Beijerinckia sp. 28-YEA-48: one gene and its partner. The protein of the gene in region 2 interacts with the protein of the main gene of each other region in a pairwise test. Links are inferred from orthologs where the notes say so. Each region holds a gene or a part of one and is shown on either strand. Other genes may lie near its edges.

Region 1 (12,793 bases), 2.8 Mb from region 2 along the record:
ACACCAAACACGTGCTGCTGTTCCCCGAAGATCCTTACGAGGCCTTCGAGTTCGGCGCGCTTGCCTTCGATCTCTCCGATCGGCTGCAGACGCCGATCTTCGTCATGCTCGATCTCGACATCGGCTCCAATCACCGCCTGTGCGCGCCGTTCAAATGGGACGACACGCGCCAGCTCGATCGCGGCAAGGTGATGACAGCTGAAGAGCTGGAGGCCGGCAAGGAGTTTGGCCGCTATCTCGATGTCGATGGCGACGGCATTCCCTATCGCACGCTGCCGGGCACCCATCCCAAGCGCGGCGCTTATTTTACCCGCGGCACCACCAAGGATCGCTACGCGCGCTATTCCGAGGAGGGCGCGGACTACATCGACAATATGGAGCGCCTGGCGAAGAAGTTCGACACGGCGAAAGGCTTGGTGCCAGCGCCTGTGGCGCGGCCGGCCAGCCGCAAGACCGATCTCGGCGTCATCTATTTCGGCTCGACGGCGCCGGCGATGAATGAGGCCGCCAACATGCTGGCGGCACGCGGCATCCACCTCGACCTCCTGCGCGTGCGCGGCTTCCCGTTCTCTCGCGAGGTGACGGATTTCATTGCCGCCCACGAGCGCGTGTTCGTGGTCGAGCAGAACAAGGATGGGCAATTGCGGACGTTGCTGATGGTCGAATGTGGCATCGACCCGGCGCAACTCATGCCCATCGTCCATTTCGACGGCAATCCGATCACGGCGCGCTTCATCGATCGCGCCATCGGTGAAGCCGTCAATCAGATCAAGGAGAGGGCGATCCCGTGACCTATCTGCCCAAGCCAAAATTCCATCATCCCGACATCGAGACCAATGAGCTGGGGTTCACCCATCGCGACTATGAAGGGCCGATCTCGACGCTCTGCGCCGGTTGCGGTCACGACTCCATTTCGGCCGCGATCATCAAGGCCTGTTTCGAGCTCAGCATCGAGCCGCACCGCGTCGCCAAATTGTCAGGCATCGGCTGTTCGTCGAAGACGCCGACTTACTTTCTCGGCCAGTCGCATGGCTTCAACACCGTGCACGGGCGCATGCCTTCGGTGCTGACCGGCGCCAATATGGCCAACCGCGAATTGCTTTATCTCGGTGTGTCGGGTGACGGCGACAGCGCCTCCATCGGCTTTGGCCAGTTCGCCCATGCCATCAGGCGCGGCGTCAACATGGTCTATATCGTCGAGAACAACGGCGTGTACGGCCTCACCAAGGGGCAGTTCTCGGCCACCTCCGACAAGGGGTCGAAGAGCAAGAAGGGCGTCGCCAATACGGACTCGCCCATCGATCTCGTCGCCATGGCTTTGCAGCTTGGCGCCACCTTCGTGGCGCGCTCGTTCTCCGGAGACAAGGGCCAGCTCGTGCCGCTGATCAAGGCGGCGATCGAACATAAGGGCGCGGCTTTCATCGACTGCATTTCGCCCTGCGTCGCCTTCAATAACCATGAAGGCTCGACCAAGAGCTTTGACTATGTGCGGGCCCATAATGCGGCGCTGAACACGCTCGATTTCATCACTGGCAAGGCGCCGATCACCGCCGATTACGCGCCAGGCACGGTGGAAGAGGTGAAGCTGCACGATGGCTCGACCATCAAGCTGCACAAGCTCGCCGCCGACCACGACGTGCGTGATCGCGGCGCCGCCATCAACGCGCTGCACCGGGTGCAGTCACGCGGCGAGATCGCCACAGGGCTCATCTTCCTTGATGATCAGCCCGATGATCTGCATGCCAATCTCAATACGGTGTTGAAGCCGTTGAATCGCCTGTCGGACGCGGACTTGGTGCCGGGCAGCGTGGCGCTCGACAAGATCAACGCTGGGCTGCGGTAGAAGCTTCGGGGTATGCCGAAGCCTGCGTGTCATTCCGGACACTTGCGGTGCGAGTGATCCGGGAACCGGGGGCGTGTGACGCATATCCCACGTCGAAAATTAGGCTTGTGCCGCAATCACTTCCCATGATTCGGCCGCGCGCTCTGGGCATTGGATCGCCCTCCATGTCGCAAAGGGAAGTGATCTCAGGCGTGCCCTTGACAGTGATCTTGCATGGGGTTGTTCCTCAGAATTGCGCTGAACCCCCTCCCTGAAGAGAGGCGGCACGCACGCGGGCGTCCGGTCCCGGATGGACATGCTCGACGGTGGTCTTCTGTTTCCGGTCCAAGAGCCGTTCCCCCCGTTGCGCGCCGCAGCGAATCTCCAGCCTAAAATAGGAGGGGAGGGCGGCGGATTTATGGTTTTGCTTTGAGACGTTCTGCGGGGCGGTAGGGCGCTAGGCCACCTCTCTTGCAGGTGCGCCACTGTAAACAGCATGCGTCGTTTGCCCCTGGTTCCCGGATCGCACCTGCGGTGCGTCCGGGATGACACCATGGCTTCGGCCTCTGCCTAAAGCGGCGATTACTCCGCCGCCGCCTTGCTCACCTTCTCGTTCTTTTCCGCCACCGCCATCGGCCGGCGCGCCAGCACTTCCTTGAGGAAGTGGCCGGTGTGCGAGCGTGCGTTTTTGATGATGTCTTCCGGCGTGCCGACAGCAACGATTTCGCCACCGCCATCGCCGCCCTCCGGGCCTAGGTCGATCACCCAGTCGGCGGTCTTGATCACTTCGAGATTGTGCTCGATGACGACAACCGTATTGCCTTGGTCGACCAGCTCGTGCAGCACTTCCAGCAGTTTCTTGACGTCGTGGAAATGCAGGCCGGTCGTCGGTTCGTCGAGAATATAGAGCGTGCGCCCGGTTGAGCGGCGCGACAATTCCTTCGACAGTTTGACGCGCTGCGCCTCGCCGCCCGAGAGCGTCGTCGCCTGCTGTCCCACCTTGATATAATCGAGGCCGACGCGCGCCAGCGTCTCCATCTTCTCGCGGATCGTCGGCACGGCCTTGAACACCTGCCGGGCTTCCTCGACGGTCATGTCGAGCACGTCGGCGATGCTGCGCTCGCGATATTTCACTTCCAAGGTCTCGCGGTCGTAACGCTTGCCCTTGCAGACGTCGCAGGTGACGTAGACGTCGGGCAGGAAGTGCATCTCGATCTTGATGACGCCATCGCCCTGGCAGGCTTCGCAGCGCCCGCCCTTGACGTTGAAGGAGAAGCGCCCCGGCTGATAGCCGCGCGCCTTGGCTTCCGGCAGGCCAGCGAACCATTCGCGGATCGGCGTGAAGGCGCCCGTATAGGTCGCCGGATTGGAGCGCGGCGTGCGGCCAATCGGCGACTGATCGATGTCGATCACCTTGTCGAGATGTTCAATGCCCTCGATCTTGTCGTGGGGGGCCGGATGTTCGAGTGCCCCGTTGAGCTTGCGCGCCACGGCCTTGTAGAGCGTGTCGATGATCAGGGTCGACTTGCCGCCACCCGACACGCCGGTGATGCAGGTGAACGTGCCCAACGGGATTTCCGCATCGACATTTTTGAGATTGTTGCCGCGCGCGCCAATCACTTTCAGCTTGCGCCCCGGCTGCGGCTTACGCCGCGTCCGCGGCACCATCACCGATTTGCGCCCGGTGAGATAATCGCCGGTCAGCGATTTTGGATCGTTGAGGATGTGCTGCGGCGTGCCTTCGGAAACGATGTGGCCACCATGAATGCCGGCGCCAGGCCCGACGTCGACCACATAATCAGCCGTCAGAATGGCGTCCTCGTCATGTTCGACGACGATGACCGTGTTGCCGAGGTCGCGCAGCCGGCGCAGCGTGTCGAGCAACCGGGCGTTGTCGCGCTGGTGCAGGCCGATCGATGGTTCGTCGAGCACATAGAGCACGCCGGTGAGGCCGGAGCCGATCTGCGAGGCGAGGCGAATGCGCTGGCTTTCGCCGCCCGACAACGAGCCGGAATTGCGCGCCAAGGTCAGATAGTCGAGGCCGACGTCGACCAGGAAGATCAGCCGCTCGCGGATTTCTTTCAGAATGCGGCCGGCGATCTCGTTGCGCTTCTTGTCGAGATGCTGCGGCAGGTCGGTCGCCCATTGCGCGGCATGGCGCACGGAAAGCTGGGCGATCTCGCCAATATGCTTGCCGTCGATCTTCACGGCGAGCGCTTCCGGCTTCAGGCGATGGCCTTGGCAGGCGGCGCAGGGGGTATCAGCCATATAGCGGCCGATTTCCTCGCGCGCCCATTCGCTTTCGGTTTCGAGATAGCGGCGCTCGAGATTGCGCACCACGCCCTCGAACGGCTTCTTCACCTGATAGGCGCGCAGCCCGTCGTCATAAGCGAATTTAACTTCCTCCTCGCCGGAGCCGAACAGGATCACATCGCGTGCCTTCTTCGGCAAGCTGTCCCATGGCTCGTCGAGGCGGAACTTGTATTGCTTGCTCAGCGCTTCCAAGGTTTGCAGATAATAGGGCGAAGAGGACTTGGCCCAGGGCGCGATGGCGCCCTTGCGCAGGGTCACCTTGCCATCGGGCACGACGAGATCTGAATCGATCTTCTGCTCGAAGCCGAGGCCGGAACAGACCGGACAGGCGCCGAACGGATTGTTGAACGAGAACAGGCGCGGCTCGATTTCCGGAATGGTGAAGCCGGAGACCGGGCAGGCGAATTTCGATGAGAACAGGATGCGCTTGGGCTCGCCCTTGGCGTCCTTCTCATCGGCGAATTCGACGACGGCGATGCCGTCGGCCAGTTCCAGCGCCGTCTCCATCGATTCCGCCAGGCGCGCGGCGATATCCGGCCGCACGACGATACGGTCGACCACGACGTCGATCTCGTGCTTGAACTTCTTGTCGAGGGTCGGCGCGTCGGCGATCTCGTAATAGGTGCCGTTGACCCGCAGGCGCTGGAAGCCGCGCTTCATATATTCGGCGATCTCCTTACGGAACTCGCCCTTGCGTCCGCGCACCACCGGCGCCAGCAGATAGAGCCGCGACTTATCCGGCAGCGCCAGCACCCGGTCGACCATCTGGCTGACGGTCTGGCTTTCGATCGGCAGGCCCGTTGCCGGCGAATAGGGAATGCCGACGCGCGCCCACAGCAGGCGCATATAGTCGTGGATCTCGGTCACCGTGCCGACGGTGGAGCGCGGGTTCTTCGAGGTGGTCTTCTGTTCGATGGAAATGGCTGGCGACAGGCCGTCGATCTGGTCGACGTCCGGCTTCTGCATCATTTCCAGAAACTGCCGGGCATAGGCCGACAGGGATTCCACATAGCGCCGCTGCCCTTCGGCATAGATCGTGTCGAAGGCGAGCGACGACTTGCCGGAGCCCGACAGGCCGGTGAACACCACCAGCTTGTCGCGCGGAATGGTCAGGTCGACATTCTTGAGATTGTGCTCGCGCGCACCGCGCACGGTAATCGAGCGCATGTCGACAGGCGCGGCAACGGACCGGCTGAGGCCGGGCAGGGACGGGGCGGCGGCAGGCTTGGTTGCCGATGGTTTGGCGACCGAAGGCTTGGCGACCGATTTGGCGTCCGATTGGGCTTTCGGGCTGCGCGCGGTTTTAGCGCGCGGCTTAGCATCTTTCATGGGGCGGTCCGGCGGATTGGGGTTCCGTGAATGTAGGGTGCGGATCGGGCAATGCCATGTCGCAGCCCCGATATTCACAAGCTTCACCCTATATAGGTGCTCGTTTCTGTCAGTGCTTGCAACGCGGATGCTAATCGACTAGAACAAATATAGAACATTGTTCCGGTCCTGTCGAGCGCTGTGGACAACAGGTCGCCCCTGGCAGGCGGCGCTCACGGCCGGCATCGGGACAGTTTACGAGAGAAGCATGTGGCGCGACGCGGAGCGGACGCGCCAGAGCGGGATGCGACGGCAATCCCGCTCCAGATGGAAATCGATCACATGTTCGATTGGGGATCTTTTCGATCCTAGGTCACGGTGATCCTGGCAATATGGAGAGCGTTATGGCGGGCAGCGTCAACAAGGTCATTCTGATCGGCAATCTTGGCCGTGATCCTGAAGTGCGGCGCACGGGCAATGGCGATGCGGTGGTCAATTTTTCCGTCGCCACGACCGAATCCTGGCGCGACAAGGCCACCGGCGAGCGCAAGGACCGGACCGAATGGCACAATGTCGTCATTTTCAATGAAGCCCTGGGCAAGATCGCCGAGCAATATTGCAAGAAGGGCACGAAGGTTTACCTCGAAGGGCAATTGCAGACCCGCGAATACACCGACAAGGACGGCAACCAGCGCAAGTCGACCGAAGTCGTGTTGCAGCGGTTCCGTGGCGAGTTGACCCTGCTCGACAGCCGTCGCGACAGCGAGGAGCGTGGCTCCTTCAGCGGCGGTGGTGGCGGCGGCGAATTTGGTCGCTCCTCGCCGATGGAACAGCGTCGCGCCCCGTCGGGTGGTGGTGGCGGTGGTGGCAGCCGCGCCCCGGCGCCGATCGACGACGACATCCCGTTCTAGTCGTCACGTTTAGGCATGATCGTCGAGAAGCGCGTCTTCGAACTGCCGCGGCTGGAAACAGTGAGCGGCGCGACGATCCAGGATGTGCGGGTCGGCTACGAGACCTATGGCGCGCTCAATGCCGAGCGCTCCAATGCGATCCTGATCTGCCATTATTTCTCAGGCACCAGCCACGCCGCCGGGCGCTATCGCGAAAGCGATGTGTTGCCCGGTTATTGGGATTATCTGATCGGCCCCGGCAAGCCGATCGACACCGACCGCTATTTCGTCGTGTCGAGCGACACGCTGGTCAATCTCAGTGCTTATGATCGCACGGTGACGACGACCGGCCCTGCGAGCACGGATCCGGCCACCGGCAAGCCCTACGGCCTGTCCTTTCCCTTCGTCACCATCGCTGATTTCGTGCGCGTGCAGAAAGCGCTGCTCGATCATCTCGGCATCGCCCATCTGCATGCGGTGATGGGGCCGTCGATGGGCGGTTTGCAGACCTATGAATGGGCGGCCAGCTTTCCCGATATGATGGATCGCATCATCCCGGTGATCGCGGCGGCAGATTCTGGCCCCTGGCTGACCGCCTGGCTTGATGTCTGGGCCTCACCCATCCGCGTCGATGCCAATTGGAACGGCGGCGATTATTACGGCCGCCAGCCGCCGCTGCGGGGCCTCACCGAAGCTCTTAAAATCGTCACCCTGCACGCCAACCACTGGCACTGGGCGGAGAAATATATCGGCCCGCGCTGGGCCGACGAGGCGCGCGATCCTCTGGCCGCGCTCGACAACCGCTATCGTATCGAGCAGGTGCTGGAGGAGGCCGCCGCCGGTCGCGCTGCTGTCTCCGACGCCAATCATTTCCTTTATCTGGTCAAGGCCAACCAGAGCTTCATTCCTGGCCGAGGCGCGGGCGCCACCAGCGCCGCCGAGGGGCTGAAGCGGATCAAGGCGCCAGCGCTCGTTCTCTACGCGCCCGATGATCAAGTCTTCGCCGCCGAATGGGTGCGGCGCACGGCGCAGACCATCGCCGCCAATGGCACGCCGGTCGAGACGGCGGAGATCGCGGGTGATTTCGGCCATCTCAACGGTGTCCTCGGCCTGGCCAAACTGGGGCCTAAAATCGCCGAATTCCTGGCCCGTTAGTCGATCGCGGGCGCGGCTTTTTCGCGCTCATTTTCGCTATCAATAACATATTGAAATAATTAAAATATTTTGGGCCGGAAACGGCGCTCCGAATTAGCTTTTCGCAGCGGGTTCGGATACATTGCACCATTCGATTCTCATCATTGGACCAACCCCGCTTTGGCCGATCCTACCGACCCGCAAAATCCCGGCTCCGACCAGCCCGGTTCCGATATTCGCCCCGTTTCCATCGTCGATGAGATGCAGCGCAGCTATCTTGATTACGCCATGAGCGTGATCGTCAGTCGCGCGTTGCCCGACGTGCGCGACGGCTTGAAGCCTGTGCATCGTCGCATCCTCTACACGATGTACGAGAGCGGGTTCACGCCGGACAAGTCGTTCGTCAAATCGGCGCGGCCGGTCGGCGATACGATGGGTAAATATCACCCGCACGGCGACCAATCGATCTACGACGCCTTGGTGCGCATGGCGCAGGTCTTCTCCATGCGCCTGCCGCTGGTCGAAGGGCAGGGCAACTTCGGCTCGATCGACGGTGATCCGCCGGCGGCCATGCGTTACACGGAATCGCGTTTGGCGCGTGTCGCGCTGTCGCTGCTTGCTGACATCGACGAAGAGACGGTCAATTTCCAGCCGAACTACGACGGCAAGGATATGGAGCCGACGGTTCTGCCGGCGCGCTTCCCCAATCTGTTGGTCAATGGCGCTGGCGGCATCGCCGTCGGCATGGCGACGAACATTCCGCCGCATAATCTCGGCGAAGTCATCGACGGCGTTTTCGCGCTGATGGAAAAGCCCGAGATCACGATCGACGAACTGATCGAGATCATCCCCGGGCCGGACTTCCCCACCGCGGGCTCGATCCTGGGCCGTGGCGGCATTCGCGCCGCCTATCATACCGGCCGCGGCTCGATCCTGATGCGGGCGAAGGTGGAGGTCGAGCAGGTCCGTAAGGACCGCGAAGCCATCATCGTCACCGAAATTCCCTATCAGGTGAACAAGAAAGTCCTGATCGAGAAGATCGCCGAACTCGTGCGCGACAAGCGCCTCGAGGGCATTTCCGATCTGCGCGACGAGTCCGATCGCGACGGCATGCGCATCGTCATCGAGATCAAGCGCGACGCTGTCGCCGATGTCGTGCTCAATCAGCTGTGGCGCTACACGCAGATGCAGTCGTCGTTCGGCGCCAATATGATCGCGCTCAACGGCGGCCGTCCCGAGACGCTCAATCTCAAGGATTTCCTGCGCGCCTTTCTCGACTTCCGCGAGGAAGTCGTCACCCGCCGCACGAAGTTCCTGCTCGGCAAGGCGCGTGACAGCGCCCATGTGCAGGTTGGCCTGGCCATCGCGGTCGCCAATATCGATGAGGTGATCCATCTCATCCGCACCTCGCCGGACGCAGGCGCTGCGCGTGAAGCCTTGATGGGCCGCGATTGGCCGGCGCGCGACATGGCGCCGTTGATCGAATTGATCGCCGATCCGAACCACAGCATCAATGCCGATGGCACCTATCGCCTGTCGGAAGCCCAGGCCCGCGCCATTCTCGAACTGCGCCTGCAGCGCCTCACCGCGCTCGGCCGTGACGAGATCGCCGAAGCCTTGAATAAGTTGGCGGCCGAAATCGCCGATTATCTCGATATCCTGCGCTCGCGTGCCCGTGTGATGGAAATCATCCACAACGAGCTCGAAGAGATCAGGAAGGGGTTCGCCACGCCGCGCCGCACCGTCATTCTCGAGACCGATGCGGACATGGAGGATGAAGACCTCATCCAGCGCGAAGAGATGGTCGTTACCGTCTCCCACGCTGGTTATGTCAAGCGCGTGCCGCTGTCGGCCTATCGGGCGCAGCGTCGCGGCGGCAAGGGTCGCTCGGGCATGCAGACGCGCGAGGAGGATTTCGTCCATCGCATGTTCGTGTCCTCGACCCATCAGCCGGTGCTGTTCTTCTCCTCGCTCGGCCAGGCCTATAAGGAAAAGGTGTGGCGTCTGCCGCTGTCGGCGCCGCAGGCGCGCGGCAAGGCGCTGGTCAACATCCTGCCGCTCGATCAGGGCGAGCGGATCACGACGATCATGCCCTTGCCCGAGGACGAGGCGACCTGGGAAAAATACGACGTCATGTTCGCCACGACCCGTGGCACCGTGCGTCGCAACAAGCTCAGCGATTTCGCGCAGGTCAATCGCGCCGGCAAGATCGCCATGAAACTCGATGAGGGCGAAGCCATCGTCGATGTGAAGATGTGTTCCGAGGACGACGACGTTCTGCTCACCACCGGCAAGGGGCAATGCATCCGCTTCCAGGTCGGCGATGTGCGCGTGTTCAAGGGCCGCGATTCCATGGGCGTGCGCGGCATCAATCTGGCCGATGGCGATGTCGTCATCTCGCTGGAAATCCTGCGCCATGTTGATGTCAGCGCCGATGAACGCGCCGCCTTCATGCGCATGCGCCGCGCCGTCGCCGGGGAAACCGAGGAGACGGGCGAGGCCGTCGATTCTGGCGAGGCGGAGGAGGAGACCACGGGTGCGCTCACCCTCTCGCAGGAACGCTATGTGGAACTGTCGGCGCTCGAAGAGGTCATTCTCACGGTCTCGTCGCGTGGTTTCGGCAAGCGCTCTTCGTCCTATGAATATCGCACCGCCGGCCGTGGCGGTAAGGGCATCGCCGCCATGGCGGTCAATGCCCGCAATGGCGAGCTTGTCGCTTCGCTCACGGTCTCGGAAAGCGATCAGATCATGCTTGTCACCGATGGTGGCCAGTTGATCCGCTGTCCGGTGGCGGGCATCCGCATTGCCGGCCGCGCGACGCAGGGCGTCATCGTCTTCCGCACCGACGAGAGCGAGAAAGTGGTCTCGGTCGAACGTATCGGTGAAGACGGCGAAGACGAAGGCGAAGCGAACGGTGACGCGAGCGCCGGGTCGGAATAATGGCTGTTGTTGAAACCGGCTTTGATCTCGTCATCTTCGATTGCGATGGCGTGCTGATCAATTCGGAAGAGATCGCCAGCCATGTCTGTGCCGACGCGGTCGCCGAGCTCGGCCTGATCATGACGCCGTATGACTACGCCAGCCGTTACGCCGGCATGCCGGTGGCGGAAGCCTGGCGCCGGGTTGAGGCCGATAGCGGTCGCCCTCTGCCGGAAGGTTTTCGCGAAAAGGTCGATACGGAAATCCATCGCCGTTTCGATATCGAACTGGCGGCGATCGACGGCATGGCCGAGGTCCTGCGCGCCAGTTCGTATCCGCGCTGCGTCGCCTCTTCGACGCGTTTGTCGCTGCTGCAGAAGAACCTGGCCAAGACGGGCCTGATCCAATTTTTTGAGCGCGGCGTGTTCTCGGTCTCCCAGGTTAAGCGCGGCAAGCCGGCGCCTGACGTCTTCCTCTTTGCCGCCTCGCAGATGGGCGCCGATCCGGCGCGCTGCGTTGTGATCGAAGATTCCGTCGCAGGTGTCACCGCCGGCCGGCGTGCCGGCATGGATGTGATCGGCTTCATGGGCGGCGGCCATTCGTCGCCAGCGATCAAGGCTTCACTGGAGCAGGCAGGCGCGCGTCGGATCGCGGCCAATGCAGCCATGTTGAAGCCGCTTCTCGCCTGACTCTCACATTCGCGTGTGGCTGCGGGGCAAGTCTGTCGACAACAGGCTTAGGTTTGTTGACCATCCGATCAATGAACGGTTAATCCCTTGTACATAAGCTTTATAAGGGCAACGCGGTGGTAAGCGAATGCATGACGGAGATGTAAGGCGAGCTGTTCTCGCGCATCTGGCCGATATTTATGGCGCTGATCCTTCGACGCGAGTTGTCGAAGAGATGGGCGTTTGGTCCGGCACCGTTCGGGTTGATATCGCGGTCGTCAACGGTAAACTCTCTGGATATGAGCTGAAAAGTAACTCCGATACATTGGAGCGCCTTCCGTATCAGGTGGAGATCTACGGAAAGGTGTTTGACCACATGACATTGGTAGTCGGCGACAAACATGCTGAGAAAGCCCTTCGAATAATACCGAAGTGGTGGGGATGTGTGATGGCCAGCATGCACGATGGAAAGGTCAAGCTGAAATCAAAGCGCAAAGGTCGACAAAACCCACAGCCTGATCCTTCGGTAGTCGTGCAAATGCTTTGGAAGGACGAAGCTGTTGCTGTGCTGGAGAAGCACGGGCTGGCAAACGGTTGGCGTTCGAAACGAGCGGGCGAGATTAGCGCCCGCCTCCTATCCGAGATTCCATTCCGTCAGTTGAGGGATCACGTCCGAGACGCACTTAAGGTTAGGCAGAGGCTAGGGCAATTGGCTCCTAGTCAGTTCGATATGCCTATTGACACTGAAGCCGACCCAGCTCCCAGGGCTTCCAGGGGAAGCAGTCGGGTTGTTAGCAACGGCGTCGATCATGTGGTCTCCCCAGCAGTGAGCCAAAGGGAAACGGTTTGGTAGTTTCACTATGTCTTTCGCATGGCTGCGGTATTGCTGATCCCTGGGCTTGGAGCCCGGTCCTTTTGTCCTGACGCCGTGGTACACTGCGAACTCTGATGTCAGTGTGTATTTCACGTTAATCGGGACGGGTCCCGCTATGCCCTCAGTAGCTGCGTCTGGGCCAATCGTGGCGTAGTCGCCAAAATCCAATTGATACGAGAGGCTAGCTTTCTGGAGCGCCGACCATAATGCGAGTTCCGAACGGGCCAGCATGGTTCTGCCGACAGGATATCCGGACAGTGTAGCTGGAATGCTGCCTCCGGACACCGTAACTGAACGCCAAGCTCCCCCTTTGTGCAATGCCACAAAGGCTGCGTGGACTGGAGCTCCAAGCGCTAAGACACTTGCAACGCTTCCGCCAAGATCGACGATGAGATCGGTTTCTCCCAATGGGATTGGCCAAGATGACACCCAGGTAGCAGCGGATGTCATCTGGTCCAATGAGACTCGCAGAGCGATACCGCGCCCATCGGCCTTAAATGATCGTATAATAGCTTGATTATAACTTGGGGTGCGGTGCAATCGTGTTGAAGGTATCAAGTGCAGGCCTAAGCCATTCGTGCTTTTTCGGATAGTATCGAGGTCGTGGCTTGATGCTGTTTCGGCAAGGTTTCCTGCATCCAGGTAGAACGGTGTTTTCCCCCACACATCTTCGACCTGCTTAGCGAAATAGTCTGATGCGGAAAGTGGTATCTTTGTCGTGGATACAGTCGTTTTCTTTTGCTTGCGTGGGCCGCCAAATTGAGCCTGCATGAGCACAATATGCGGTGTCACACCATTGCGTCCTGCGCTGCTCAACTGACTAATCGCAGTCCGCTCGCCCTGCTTCCACTTCAAAATCGGAAGA
Region 2 (11,212 bases):
CAGTTCTTCCGGCACGCTCAAGCGCGTCACCCTCGAACTCGGTGGCAACGATGCCGCGATCATTCTTGATGATGCGGATATCGCCGCCACCACCCAGAAAATCTTCAACGGCGCCTTCGGTAATTGCGGCCAGATCTGCATGGCGGTGAAGCGCGTCTACGTGCCGGAGCAGATGTACGAGCCGGTGCTGGAGGCTTTCGCCACCTTGGCGAAGAACCATCGCGTCGGCGAAGGCTTCGAGCCTGAGGTGCAGATGGGCCCGCTGCAGAACAAGATGCAGTTCGACAAGGTGATCGACGTACTCGAAGACGCCAAGCGCCAGCCCGGCGTCCGCGTCATCGCTGGCGGCCACAAGCTGAACCGCCCCGGCTATTTCCTCGAGCCGACGATCATCGCGGATATCAAGGACGACACGCGCCTCGTCACCGAGGAACAGTTCGGCCCGGTCCTGCCGGTGATGAAATATTCCAGCCTCGATGACGCCATCGCCCGCGCCAATGATACCCGCATGGGTCTCGGCGCTTCGGTCTGGACCAAGGACATGAAGAAGGGCGCCGAAGTGGCGGCGCAGATCGAGGCCGGCACGGTCTGGATCAACCACCATGTCGGCTCGGAAGCGGATATTCCCTTCGGCGGCTTCAAGGAATCGGGCATGGGCCGCGAACACGGCGTGATGGGCGTGCAGTCCTATATGGAGCCGCAGATCATCAACGTGCCGCAGGGATAAATAAAAAGGGCGGACGCGGGAGAATACAAAGTTCCCGCGTCCGCGCCCCACCGTAAGTCACTTCGCTCAAAATGCTTGGGGAGCCCGCCCAGACGAGGCCCCACCCTCTCCACTGTGGATTTCGGAACCTTCCCGGCGCGCGGACGTGCGTTAACGCACAGACCGGCCGGATCCGTTATGAAAGTTTCATCGAAGATCGAAAAAGTGATGTCGCGCTGTCTCGCAACGCGATGGAACTTTCACACTTGCCTCGAATTGGACAAGCGCCGATGCCATGAGAAGTAACCATCTTACTTCAACAGGTGCAAAATTCCGTTTTCTGAGACACCAGGCCATAGACAAAAGCATGGCTGCCGAGGTTAGAGTGTCTCGTTTATGTGTATACATTGTGTAAGCGTGTCGGGTTGGTGGCCCGCTATTGGGGAAGCGACGATGAAACCGACTGTGATTGTGCGTTCGGTGAAGCGTTCTTGGCCTGCCTGTTTACTCCTCGCGGGTACAATCCAGTTCGTCAGCACCGCTCCGGCCCAGGCCGGTCTCTTTGATTTCCTCTTCGGCAATCAGCAGCCACGGCAGCCTGTCTATGCGCCGCCGCCTGCGGCCAGGCCGCATGGCGAGCCTCTCGCTCACGACAAAGCGCGCAGGGATGCCAAACGCACCAAGCCTCTGTCGGCCAATGCCGATGGCCCGAGCCCGACAATCGCCCGCGACCTGCAGACCGTCCGCCGTCTCGCCGATGTGGCGCAAAAACAAGGCATTACAGCCGCTTTGATGCAAGACCCGACCCTGCGCTCTGGCGACATTGTCGTCACCGCGACGGGTATCGCGGTTTACGAAGGCGCGTCGTCGCGCAAGAATCCGTTCCGCCCCCTGGCCCAATCACGGCTGCGTAACCGCACCGATCTCGCCAAGCTGCAGCGGGCCTTCACCTTGCGCCAGCTCGAAACGGCAGCGGCGGAAGGCGATCCGATGTCGCCGCTGGTCATCCATTCGCGTGGCAAATCGACGGAATTCCAGGCCAAGACCGACCCGGCCGAAGAAAGCTCCGTCATCGAGAAATTGGGCCCGCCGAAGCTCGATCTGACCGCGACCACAAGCGCGCCCTGAATAAAGACGCGCGCACCCCCGTTACATGAAGCTCATCGGATCGACATCGATCTGAACGCGCACGCCGCCGCGCTCGGGCGGCGCCGCCTCGAGCATGGCGCGCAGAAATCCTTGCAAATCCGCCGAACGCGGCGCCTTCAGAAGCAGTCGGAAGCGATGGCGCCCGCGCACCACCGCGATCGGTGCTTCGGCCGGCCCCAGCAAGACCATGTCATCTTCTTCCGGCAGCGCGCCGTGCCGGGCGAACCGCCAGCGCTCCGTATCGGGAACCGCATTGGCGGCACGCACCAGGGCGCGCGCATGGGTTTCGGCCGAGAGCCGGTCGTTGCCGGACACGATCAGTGCCGCCAGACGGCCGAAGGGCGGCAGGCCGGCACGGCGGCGCTGCTCGATCTCCTCGGCATAAAACCGTTCGGAATCTCCTGAGAGGATGGCTTTGATAACCGGATGATCCGGCTGCCAGGTCTGCACCAGGCCAATGCCGGGCTTCTCGCCACGCCCGGCCCGGCCCGTAACCTGCTGCAACATCTGGAACGTGCGTTCGGCGGCTCTGGGATCACCGCTTGAAAGACCGACATCGGCGTCAATCACGCCGACCAAGGTAAGGCCCGGAAAATTATGGCCTTTGGCGACCAGCTGGGTGCCGATGACAATGTCGAAGGCGCCATTGGCGATCTCCTCGATCTCGCGCCGCAGCCGCTCGGTACCGCCGGGGAAATCCGACGACAGCACCAGCACGCGCTTGCCCGGAAACCGCTCGGCCACTTCGTCGGCGAGGCGTTCGACACCAGGGCCGCAAGCCATCAGGCTGTCGGTCGTATGGCATTCGGGACAGACGTCCGGCCGGCGCTCGATATGGCCGCAGTGATGGCAGACCAGCGCCCGGCGGAAACGGTGTTCCACCAGCCAGGCCGTGCACTGCGGGCATTGGAAGCGGTGGCCACAGGCATTGCACAGGGTGAGCGGCGCATAGCCGCGCCGATTGAGGAACAGCAGCGCCTGTTCGCCCCTTTCCAACACCTGGTCCATGGCGGCGGCCAAACGCGGCGAAATCCATTTGCCGCGCGGTGGCCCACCAGACTTCATGTCGATGGCCTGCAATTGCGGTAGCGACCGGCCGCCGAAGCGCGCTTCCAGCTTCAGGTAGCGGTAGCGCCCCTGTTCGGCATTGACCCGGGTTTCCAGCGCCGGCGTCGCCGAGGCCAGCACCACCGCCGCATTCTCCAGCCGCGCCCGCACCACCGCCATGTCGCGGGCGTGATAGGCGACGCCATCTTCCTGCTTGTAGGCCTGCTCGTGCTCTTCATCGACGATCAGTGCGCCGAGATCGGCATAGGGCAGGAACAGCGCCGAGCGGGCTCCCGCCACCACCCGCACTTCGCCTGACGCCACCCCGGTCCAGATCCGCGCCCGCTTGCGCGCCGAAACGCCAGAATGCCATTCGGCCGGGCGGACGCCGAAACGTTTGGCGAAACGGTCGAGAAACTGGCCGGTCAGGGCGATTTCAGGCATCAGGATGAGCGCCTGCCGGCCGGCGCGCAGCGCCGCCGCGACCGCCTCGAAATAAACCTCCGTCTTGCCCGAGCCGGTGACACCTTCGAGCAAAGTGACCGAAAAAGCTTTTTCCGCCACCGCCTGCGCCAGCGCGTCCGCCGCCGCCTGCTGGCCGGGCTCAAAACGCGGCACGGCGAAATCGAGATCGGGCGGCAAAGCCACAGGCTCCGCCGGCAGCGCCACGGTTTCCAGCGTGCCCTCGTCGATCAGCGTGTCGATGACGCCAGCGGAACAGGCCGCCGCCTCCGCCAGAGCGGATTTACCGATCAACAATCCGCCTTCCGCTGCCTGAATCACCCGCGCCCGCGCCGGCGTCATCCGCCGTGGCAGCTGCGGCGCGGACGGATCGCCCGCCAGACGCACGCCGATGCGCACCGGCTCAGGTCCGGCATGATCGGGCGCCCGCACGCCCATGCGCAGCACCATGCCACGCGGCGCCAGGGTCCATTTGGCGATCCAGTCGATCAGCGCGCGCAGCGGCTCCCGGACAGACGGCAGATCGCGCTTGGCGATCACCGCTTTAAGATTGCCGCCCGGCGCCGCGCGCACGCTCCAGACAATCCCCGTCGCCTCGCGGGTGCCGAGCGGCACTTCGACGAAATCGCCCGGTTGCAAGTCGATCCCCGCCGGAACCCGATAGGAATAGGCGGTGTCGACCGCGACCGGCACCAGCACGTCAACGACGTAACTGACGGCGGTGGCCGATCCTGATTCGCCCGCTGCTAACACCATGCCGCCTTCCATCACAGGCCGGCGGCGGCAGCAAGGCGGATCGCTAGTCTAGACGACCGGCGTCCGCGTCAGCCCCAGATGGCGCAGGCGCTCGACGAACGCGGCCAGGCGCTCCTTGCGATAGGCCGGCACGTCCATGCCCTCGTAATTGAGAAAGCCTTGCTGGGTTTTCAACCCGATCCGGCCAGCCTCCATGTTGCGCTCGATGATCGACGGGGCCGAATAGCGCCGGTCATTCAACGCGCCCGTGAGATATTTGCTCGTGTGATAGAGAATATCGCCCCCACCCCAATCGATGAACTCGAGCAATCCCAGCACCGAGAAGCGGAAGCCGAAGCCATATTTCACGGCTTTCTCCACGTCCTCGGCTGAGGCCACGCCTTCCTCGACGAGACGCGCGGCCTCATTCATGGCGATGCCTTGAATGCGGGGCACGATGTAGCCAGGGCTCGAAGCGCACACCACCGGCACTTTACCGATACGCTCTAAAAGCTCCTTCAGGCGCTGCAAGGTCTCGGCGCTCGTTTCCTTGCCCGGCGACACTTCCACCAGCGGCACGATGAAAGCCGGATTCAACCAATGGGCGTTCAGGAAACGCTGTGGGATCTCCACCGCCGGCGCCAGATCATCGACCAGGATCGTTGATGTGGTCGACGCGATGATCGTTGTCGGGGGACACTGCCGGGACACATCCCGCAGAGCCGCTTGTTTCAGCTCGAGGACTTCTGGAAAGCCCTCGAAGACAATGTCGGCTGCGGCCAAGACGGCTGCCGCGTCTGGCTTGGCGACGAAGCGAACACGGTTGGCGATCTGTTCGATGGACGGACCGCCCTCGAACAGACCGATCTCCGACAGCAAAGTCAGCGTCTCGACGATCTCCGCCCGCGCATCGACTGCCAGCGCCGCGAATTCCGCCGCGGGGCGTTCTTTATAATCGAGCAGCGTAACGGGATGGCCCGCATAAGCGAAAACGATGGCGATGCCACGCCCCATGCGGCCGGCACCGACGGCGACGATATTCTCCGGCTTGGTCTTGGATGTCGCGCCCGTCATGCGTCGTACCCATTGTGCAGGAACTGCGTGATGGCGGCACGATCGAGCGAGGGCAAGCCGACTTTCGACAGCGGCCGACCGTTGTTCTCGAAATCATCTGAACAGATGGCAGCACCCACTGACATCATCGCCCGCGCGACGGGAACCTCGACACCGGCCAGATCGGCCACGGAAGCAAGGAGGGAGAGGCCGAGACGCACATCCTCCATCATGTAGCGATGTTCGGTCAGAACGATCTTCTCGCGCCAGTCGCCCGAGTCGGTGAGCTGCTTATGCGAGTTGCGTCCATACATCCATTCATCGCCATCCTTCCGATAGTGATCGGACAGCGGAAAATGCGGTGCGCCATAGCCCAACGCTTCACGCACTTTAACGCGCTCGGCATCGAGCCGATCGGTCACCCGCCGCACCGACGGCTGCGTGCCCTCGTTGTGAATGTCCCACTCGGGAAAATGCTCGAGCGGCGCCGCGTTCATAATGATCAGCGGCGGATGGATGACCGGGCCGGCATTCATCAGCGCGGCCGAAAGGACATCGCCGCAGGTTTCGATCGCCCCGGGAAAAGCCTTGCTGATAACTGCGATCGCATGATCATGGGCCTTCAACGGAAAGACGCCCGTGGGCAAGCGTGTCGCGCGCGTCGTGATGAGCAGCTCGGCGAAACCGTGTTTGCGCACCAGCCAAGGAAGCGTTCCAGTTTCGGCGAAAGCCACGCCCTGGACGGTCCCCGCTTCTTTCGCGGCCTTGGCGAAGATGAGCGAGCCCAATGTGCCGGGCGGCAGAAAGACAACCTGGCCCGACCGCAGATGCGGCGCGATCACGGTCGCCAGATCTTCATGCGCTGTCGCAGGCACAGGACAAAAAATCAGCTCGGCTCCCTTCAGCGCTTCGGCCACGTTGCTGGTGACCATGGCGAGCGTTGCGTTGCGCGTGCCGGAGAAATCTCGCACGACGAGTTTGTTACCAAGCGCACGGTGCTTGGCGACATCCGCCTCGCCGCGACGCCAGAGGGCGACCTCATGACCGGCTAGAGCGAAATCAGCGGCTCCCGCAAGCGATCCATTTCCCCCTCCGATAACGGCAATACGCATTCCATGACCTCCTCAGATAAACCCGCGCGAGAGCCGGCTCTGATGATTCAGAACCGGCTCCTTTTTCCCAAACTTAAGCGATCCAAAGAGCCATCACGGCTCATATTTCCAGACGCCATTGACGAGCTGGACGATCACGAGCGAGCGCTCATCGACGCCGTAGCTGGAGCCCTTGGAAAAATTGTAGACCCCATGAACGCCAGCCAGTTCCTTCGTTTTCAGAATCTCGTCTCTGAGCTGGCTACGGAACTCAGCGGTACCCGGCTTGGCATTGCGCAAGGCCCGCTCTGCCGCATTGGTGAAAACCAGCCATGCATCGAAGCTGTAAGCGGAGAACCCGTCCGTCGTCGCCTCGCCATTCGCCTTTTGATAGGCATCGCGAAAAGCCAGCGACAAAGCCTTGGCAAAATGCGTATCCGGCAATTGCTCGGCCACGACCACGGGCCCGATCGTCACCTTGACGCCTTCCACCGATTTGCCACCGACACGAACGAAGTCCGCATTGACGAGCGGCGCCAACCCGTAGAGCCCACCTTTATAGCTGCGTTTTGCCAGCTCGATCAGCGGCAGGGCCGCCTGCGTTGAAGACCCACCGATCAGAACACCATCAGGCTGAGTTGCGAGGATCTTGAGGATCTGGCCAGTGACCGAGGTATCGGTTCGTGCATAGCGTTCGTTCGTCAGAACTTTGATGAGCCCCTCCGCCTCAGCCTGCTTGGCTCCATCATAAACGAGATCACCCCAAGAGTCGGAAAAGCCGATATATCCGATTTTGGTTTTGCCATCGCGTTTCATACGCTGGGCGATCACTTTCCCCATCAGCACCGGCGACTGCGGCACCGTCACACTCCATTGGTCCGCATCCGCCGAACTGATGGGAGAGAGGGCGATCATCGGCACTTTCAGCTCTTTGGCAACGGCCGTCATCGCAATACTCGAAGGCACCGTGCTCGTGCCGATCAGAATATCGACGTTTTCTTCCTCAATGAGCTTGCGCGCATTGCGTGTCGCGGCGGACGGATCAGACGCATCGTCAAGTTCGATGACTTTAATGGTCTCCGTACCAATCTGGCGCTTGTAGATTTGCGCCGCCTTCATCCCTTTCCCATAAGGAATGCCAAGGGCCGCCGCACCTCCGCTCAGGGATGTGATGAAGCCAACCTTGATTTCCGCTTGTGCACCCGTCGCAAGGAGAATGCTCCCCGTGAGAATTGTTGCCGACATAAGCCTGCGCATAACGACCTCTCCACAGCATGAACCGTTGCAAGCAACGCCAAAACCCAAGCAACGCCAAAATCAATGCATTGAGGCTTCTTCCCTTCGCATCAGCGCCCTTCACTGACGCAAGGCAAAAGCCTGCCGGACGCCACACGAAACGCGTGGCGGCAACAACGTTTGGACGGGAAGAAAGACGTGCGACTTGCGATCGCGGCGACATGCCGGAATGGCCCTAACTCCCTGCCAATCCATCGAGACACCACCCCAGCGCGAGCCTACGTACTCTCTTTCACGAAGAGAGACGGAATAGTTTGGACCTAAATGAAATCCCAAAGAGTCTGCGCGTCGGCACCGACACACAAGACCGGATAGCTCCCTCCAGAAAGGCTCATAAAACCTCCGTTACTGCTATTTATCGGCCTGTTTGAGGCTCTATTTTATATTCTGCAACCCGGCATGAACCGAACAAGATTCAGAATATTATTTCATGCATGAAGAGTCTAGGATTTATTTGAGGCAAGCTGACGCTTCGCCTGACAAAAGACAAGCAGCGCCAATCGAATAGATGGCATCGTGCGTCAAAACACGTCCCCACCAAGCTTTTTGAAAGAGATCGATCAGGCCAGAAGGGCGATCATCGCCGCTTCGGTCGGAGCCGCCGCAATCGCCGCAGCGACATTCAAACGGACAAGACCGGCAGCACAGTCGGACGAAATACACACGTGGCGCAGCCGCGCGGCCTGATCCTTCAGCCCGGCATCGACGACCAGGTCGGCAAAGATAGAGGCGCTGCGCCGCGAATAATGCAACACCGCATCGAGTGCGCCGCCTTGCAGCGCTGTCACCGCCACATCGGGCAAGGTCTCGACCGCACGCGCGTCATAGACCACCGCGATCTCGACGCGCAGCCCGCCCGCCGACAAAGCCAATTCAAGATCAGGCTTGCGATCGCGCCCAGCGAGATAAAGCAGGTGCGTCCCACGCGGCATCTCGCGCAACAGCATCTTGCCGAGCGCGGCCGCATCGCGCCCATTGAGGCCATCCTCGAAGATATTGGCCCGTCGCGCCAATGCGATGCTGCGCGTGCCGATGGAGTGCAGCGGTTTATCGAAGAGAAACGCAAACCGTGCATCCGGGATCACCGCATCGAACGCATGGACACTGGTGATGATCACGCCATCATAATCCACACTTGCATCATTCGCGCCCGGCACCGTGGCCCCGGTCGGCACGATGCGCAGGACCGGCGCGATGATCGCTTCATGCCCGGCTTGCACCAGGTGCGTCGCCGTACTCTCGGCATCCCCTTGCGGCCGGGTGACGAGGACGCGCATGGGTCAGGCCAGAATGTCGGCGGGCGCGCGTGCCAGCAAGGCGCGGCCCGCGCGTTCACCGATCGCCTGCGCCTCGACGGCCGGACCTTCGTCGGCGATATCGAACCATTCGCTGCCATCGGTGCGCAGGATCATGCCCGAGAATGTCAGGCGATCGCCCTTCACCTCAGCCAATCCAGCGATCGGCGTCCGGCACGAGCCATCGAGCACGCGCAGGAACGCCCGTTCCGCTGTCAGCGCATGGCCGGTCGGCTCATCACCGATCGGCAGCAGCAACGCCCGGGTGGCCGCATCGTTCTTGCGCGCGGTGATGCCGATGGCGCCCTGCCCGACGGCTGGCGGAAATTCGTCGGTGCTGAGAATGGCGGCGGCGCGATCTTCAAGCCCCAAACGTTTGAGGCCCGCGAGCGCCAGCAAGGTCGCATCGAAATCGCCATCGCTGATCCGGCGCAGCCGCGTCTCCACATTGCCGCGCAGCAGACCGATCTCGACATCGGGACGCAGCCGCTTGATCAGCGCCCCCCGGCGCAGCGAGGCCGTGCCGACGCGCGCACCCTGGCGCAAATCGGCAATGCGCGTGACATCGCGGGCAATCAGCACGTCGCGCACATCTTCGCGCGGCAGATAGACCGAGACTTCGATTTCATCGGGCAGAATCGTCGGCAGGTCCTTCGACGAATGCACCGTCAGATCGACACGTCCTTCGACCAGCGCCGCGTCGAGTTCGCGCGTGAACAGGCCCTTGCCGCCGGCCTCCGCCAACGCCCGGTCCTGGATCATGTCGCCTGTCGTGCGGATCGGGACGATCTCGATCGCAGCCTCAGCCAGGCCGTGGGCGTCCATCAAGCGGCGGCGGGTCTCATGGGCCTGCGCCAGCGCCAACTGGCTGCCGCGCGTCCCGATTCGGATCAAATTCATTCTTCTCTTCGCCAAATTGTAGGCAAATGCGTTTCTCCAGAAACGCATTTTGCTCTCTCGTCCTTGATTTGACACGTCTTACCTAAAAACTGGCCGGACTATAGGGTTTCAAGCGTCATCCGGACAGTCTACAAGTGTCGCATGCGCGTTCTGGGAATCGAAACAACCTGCGATGAGACAGCGGCGGCGGTGGTGGCCACCCGCCCCGACGGCAGTGGCGAAATCCTCTCCAGCGAGGTGATGAGCCAGATCGCCGAACACGCCGCCTATGGCGGTGTGGTGCCCGAAATCGCCGCCCGCGCCCATGTCGATCTGATCGACCACATCATCCGCCGCGCCCTGGAACGGGCCGGCACGACGATGGCCTCCATCGACGCGGTCGCCGCCGCGGCCGGCCCCGGGCTGGTCGGCGGCGTCATCGTCGGCCTGACCACCGGCAAGGCCCTGGCGCTCGCCGCCGGCAAGCCCTTCGTCGCCGTCAATCATTTGGAAGCCCACGCGCTGACAGCCCGGCTGACCGACAAGGTCGACTTCCCCTATCTGCTACTGCTCGCCTCTGGCGGCCACACCCAGCTCATCGCCGTCACGGGCGTTGGCGCCTATACGCGCATCGGCACCACGGTTGACGACGCCATTGGCGAAGCCTTCGACAAGGTCGCCAAAATGCTCGGCCTGCCCTATCCCGGCGGTCCGCAGGTGGAGCGCATGGCCGATCGCGGCGATCCGCGCCGCTTTGAATTTCCGCGCCCCATGCAGGGCCGCCCCCATGCCGATTTCTCGCTGTCGGGCCTGAAGACCGCCGTGCGTCTGCAAGCCGATCGGCTCGGCGCTATCACCGAAAGCGACGCCGCCGATATCTGCGCCGGCTTCCAGGCCGCCGTCGTCGACATGGTGATCGACCGCGTGCGCGCCGGCCTGCGCATTTTCCGCGCCGCCCACGGCTATCCGACCGCCCTGGTCATCGCTGGCGGTGTCGCCGCCAATGGCGCGATCCGCCGGGCGCTGGCGCGCCTCGGCGCGGAAACCGGCCTGCCGCTCGTCATGCCGCCGCCGGATCTGTGCACCGACAATGGCGCGATGATCGCCTGGACCGGTATTGAGCGGCTGCGCGCCGGCTTCGAGGACGGCATGGACTTCGCGCCAAAGCCGCGTTGGCCGCTCGATCCGGACGCACAACGGGTTCACAACGGAAAGGCGTGACATGCGGCGTCCGCTGCATTCAGGCATCAAAACCGTTCTTCTCGCCCTCGCCATCTTCGGCCTGACGCCGGGCGGGGCGCGTGGCCCACTCGATGTCGATCGCGTCACCGCGAGCCTGCGCATCTTCTACGCCCCGCGCGACAATCTGCGCGAGATCGATCGCGCTGTTCTCGCCGGCGCCCGACAGACCATCGATTTCACCGGCTATGTCTTGACCGATCGCAGCATCGTCGAAGCTTTGTCGGATGCGGCACGGCGCGGCGTCAAAGTCCGGCTCT

Evidence for each region.
Region 1: the proteins of BLW50_RS23690 (region 2) and ssb interact in binary tests that used the Escherichia coli proteins (3 or more experiments, as listed by UniProt). The link is inferred for Beijerinckia sp. 28-YEA-48 from one-to-one orthologs.

What each region holds. Positions count from the first base shown.
Region 1 is NZ_FNSI01000001.1:2,295,920-2,308,712, reverse strand. What follows is about bases 4,868-7,600. They hold ssb (single-stranded DNA-binding protein), read left to right. Parts: upstream 4,868-5,847; coding sequence 5,848-6,354; downstream 6,355-7,600. Other genes in these bases: BLW50_RS10875 (E22 family MetX-like putative esterase), read left to right, coding at 6,370-7,488; uvrA (excinuclease ABC subunit UvrA), read right to left, coding at 4,868-5,302. Outside these bases: BLW50_RS10895 (2-oxoacid:acceptor oxidoreductase subunit alpha), read left to right, coding at 1-791; BLW50_RS10890 (2-oxoacid:ferredoxin oxidoreductase subunit beta), read left to right, coding at 788-1,843; more of uvrA, read right to left, coding at 2,405-4,867; gyrA (DNA gyrase subunit A), read left to right, coding at 7,648-10,407; BLW50_RS10865 (HAD family hydrolase), read left to right, coding at 10,407-11,075; BLW50_RS31035 (sce7726 family protein), read left to right, coding at 11,203-11,907. UniProt on the Escherichia coli protein: Plays an important role in DNA replication, recombination and repair. Binds to ssDNA and to an array of partner proteins to recruit them to their sites of action during DNA metabolism. Acts as a sliding platform that migrates on DNA via reptation.
Region 2 is NZ_FNSI01000001.1:5,045,540-5,056,751, reverse strand. Bases 1,489-4,466 are described here. They hold BLW50_RS23690 (primosomal protein N'), read right to left. Parts: upstream 4,121-4,466; coding sequence 1,856-4,120; downstream 1,489-1,855. Other genes in these bases: BLW50_RS23685 (3-hydroxybutyryl-CoA dehydrogenase), read right to left, coding at 4,169-4,466; BLW50_RS23695 (hypothetical protein), read left to right, coding at 1,489-1,834. Outside these bases: BLW50_RS23700 (aldehyde dehydrogenase family protein), read left to right, coding at 1-727; more of BLW50_RS23695, read left to right, coding at 1,160-1,488; more of BLW50_RS23685, read right to left, coding at 4,467-5,173; BLW50_RS23680 (NAD/NADP-dependent octopine/nopaline dehydrogenase family protein), read right to left, coding at 5,170-6,264; BLW50_RS23675 (ABC transporter substrate-binding protein), read right to left, coding at 6,358-7,500; BLW50_RS23670 (uroporphyrinogen-III synthase), read right to left, coding at 8,100-8,816; hemC (hydroxymethylbilane synthase), read right to left, coding at 8,820-9,734; tRNA (adenosine(37)-N6)-threonylcarbamoyltransferase complex transferase subunit TsaD, read left to right, coding at 9,876-10,934; BLW50_RS23655 (phospholipase D-like domain-containing protein), read left to right, coding at 10,936-11,212.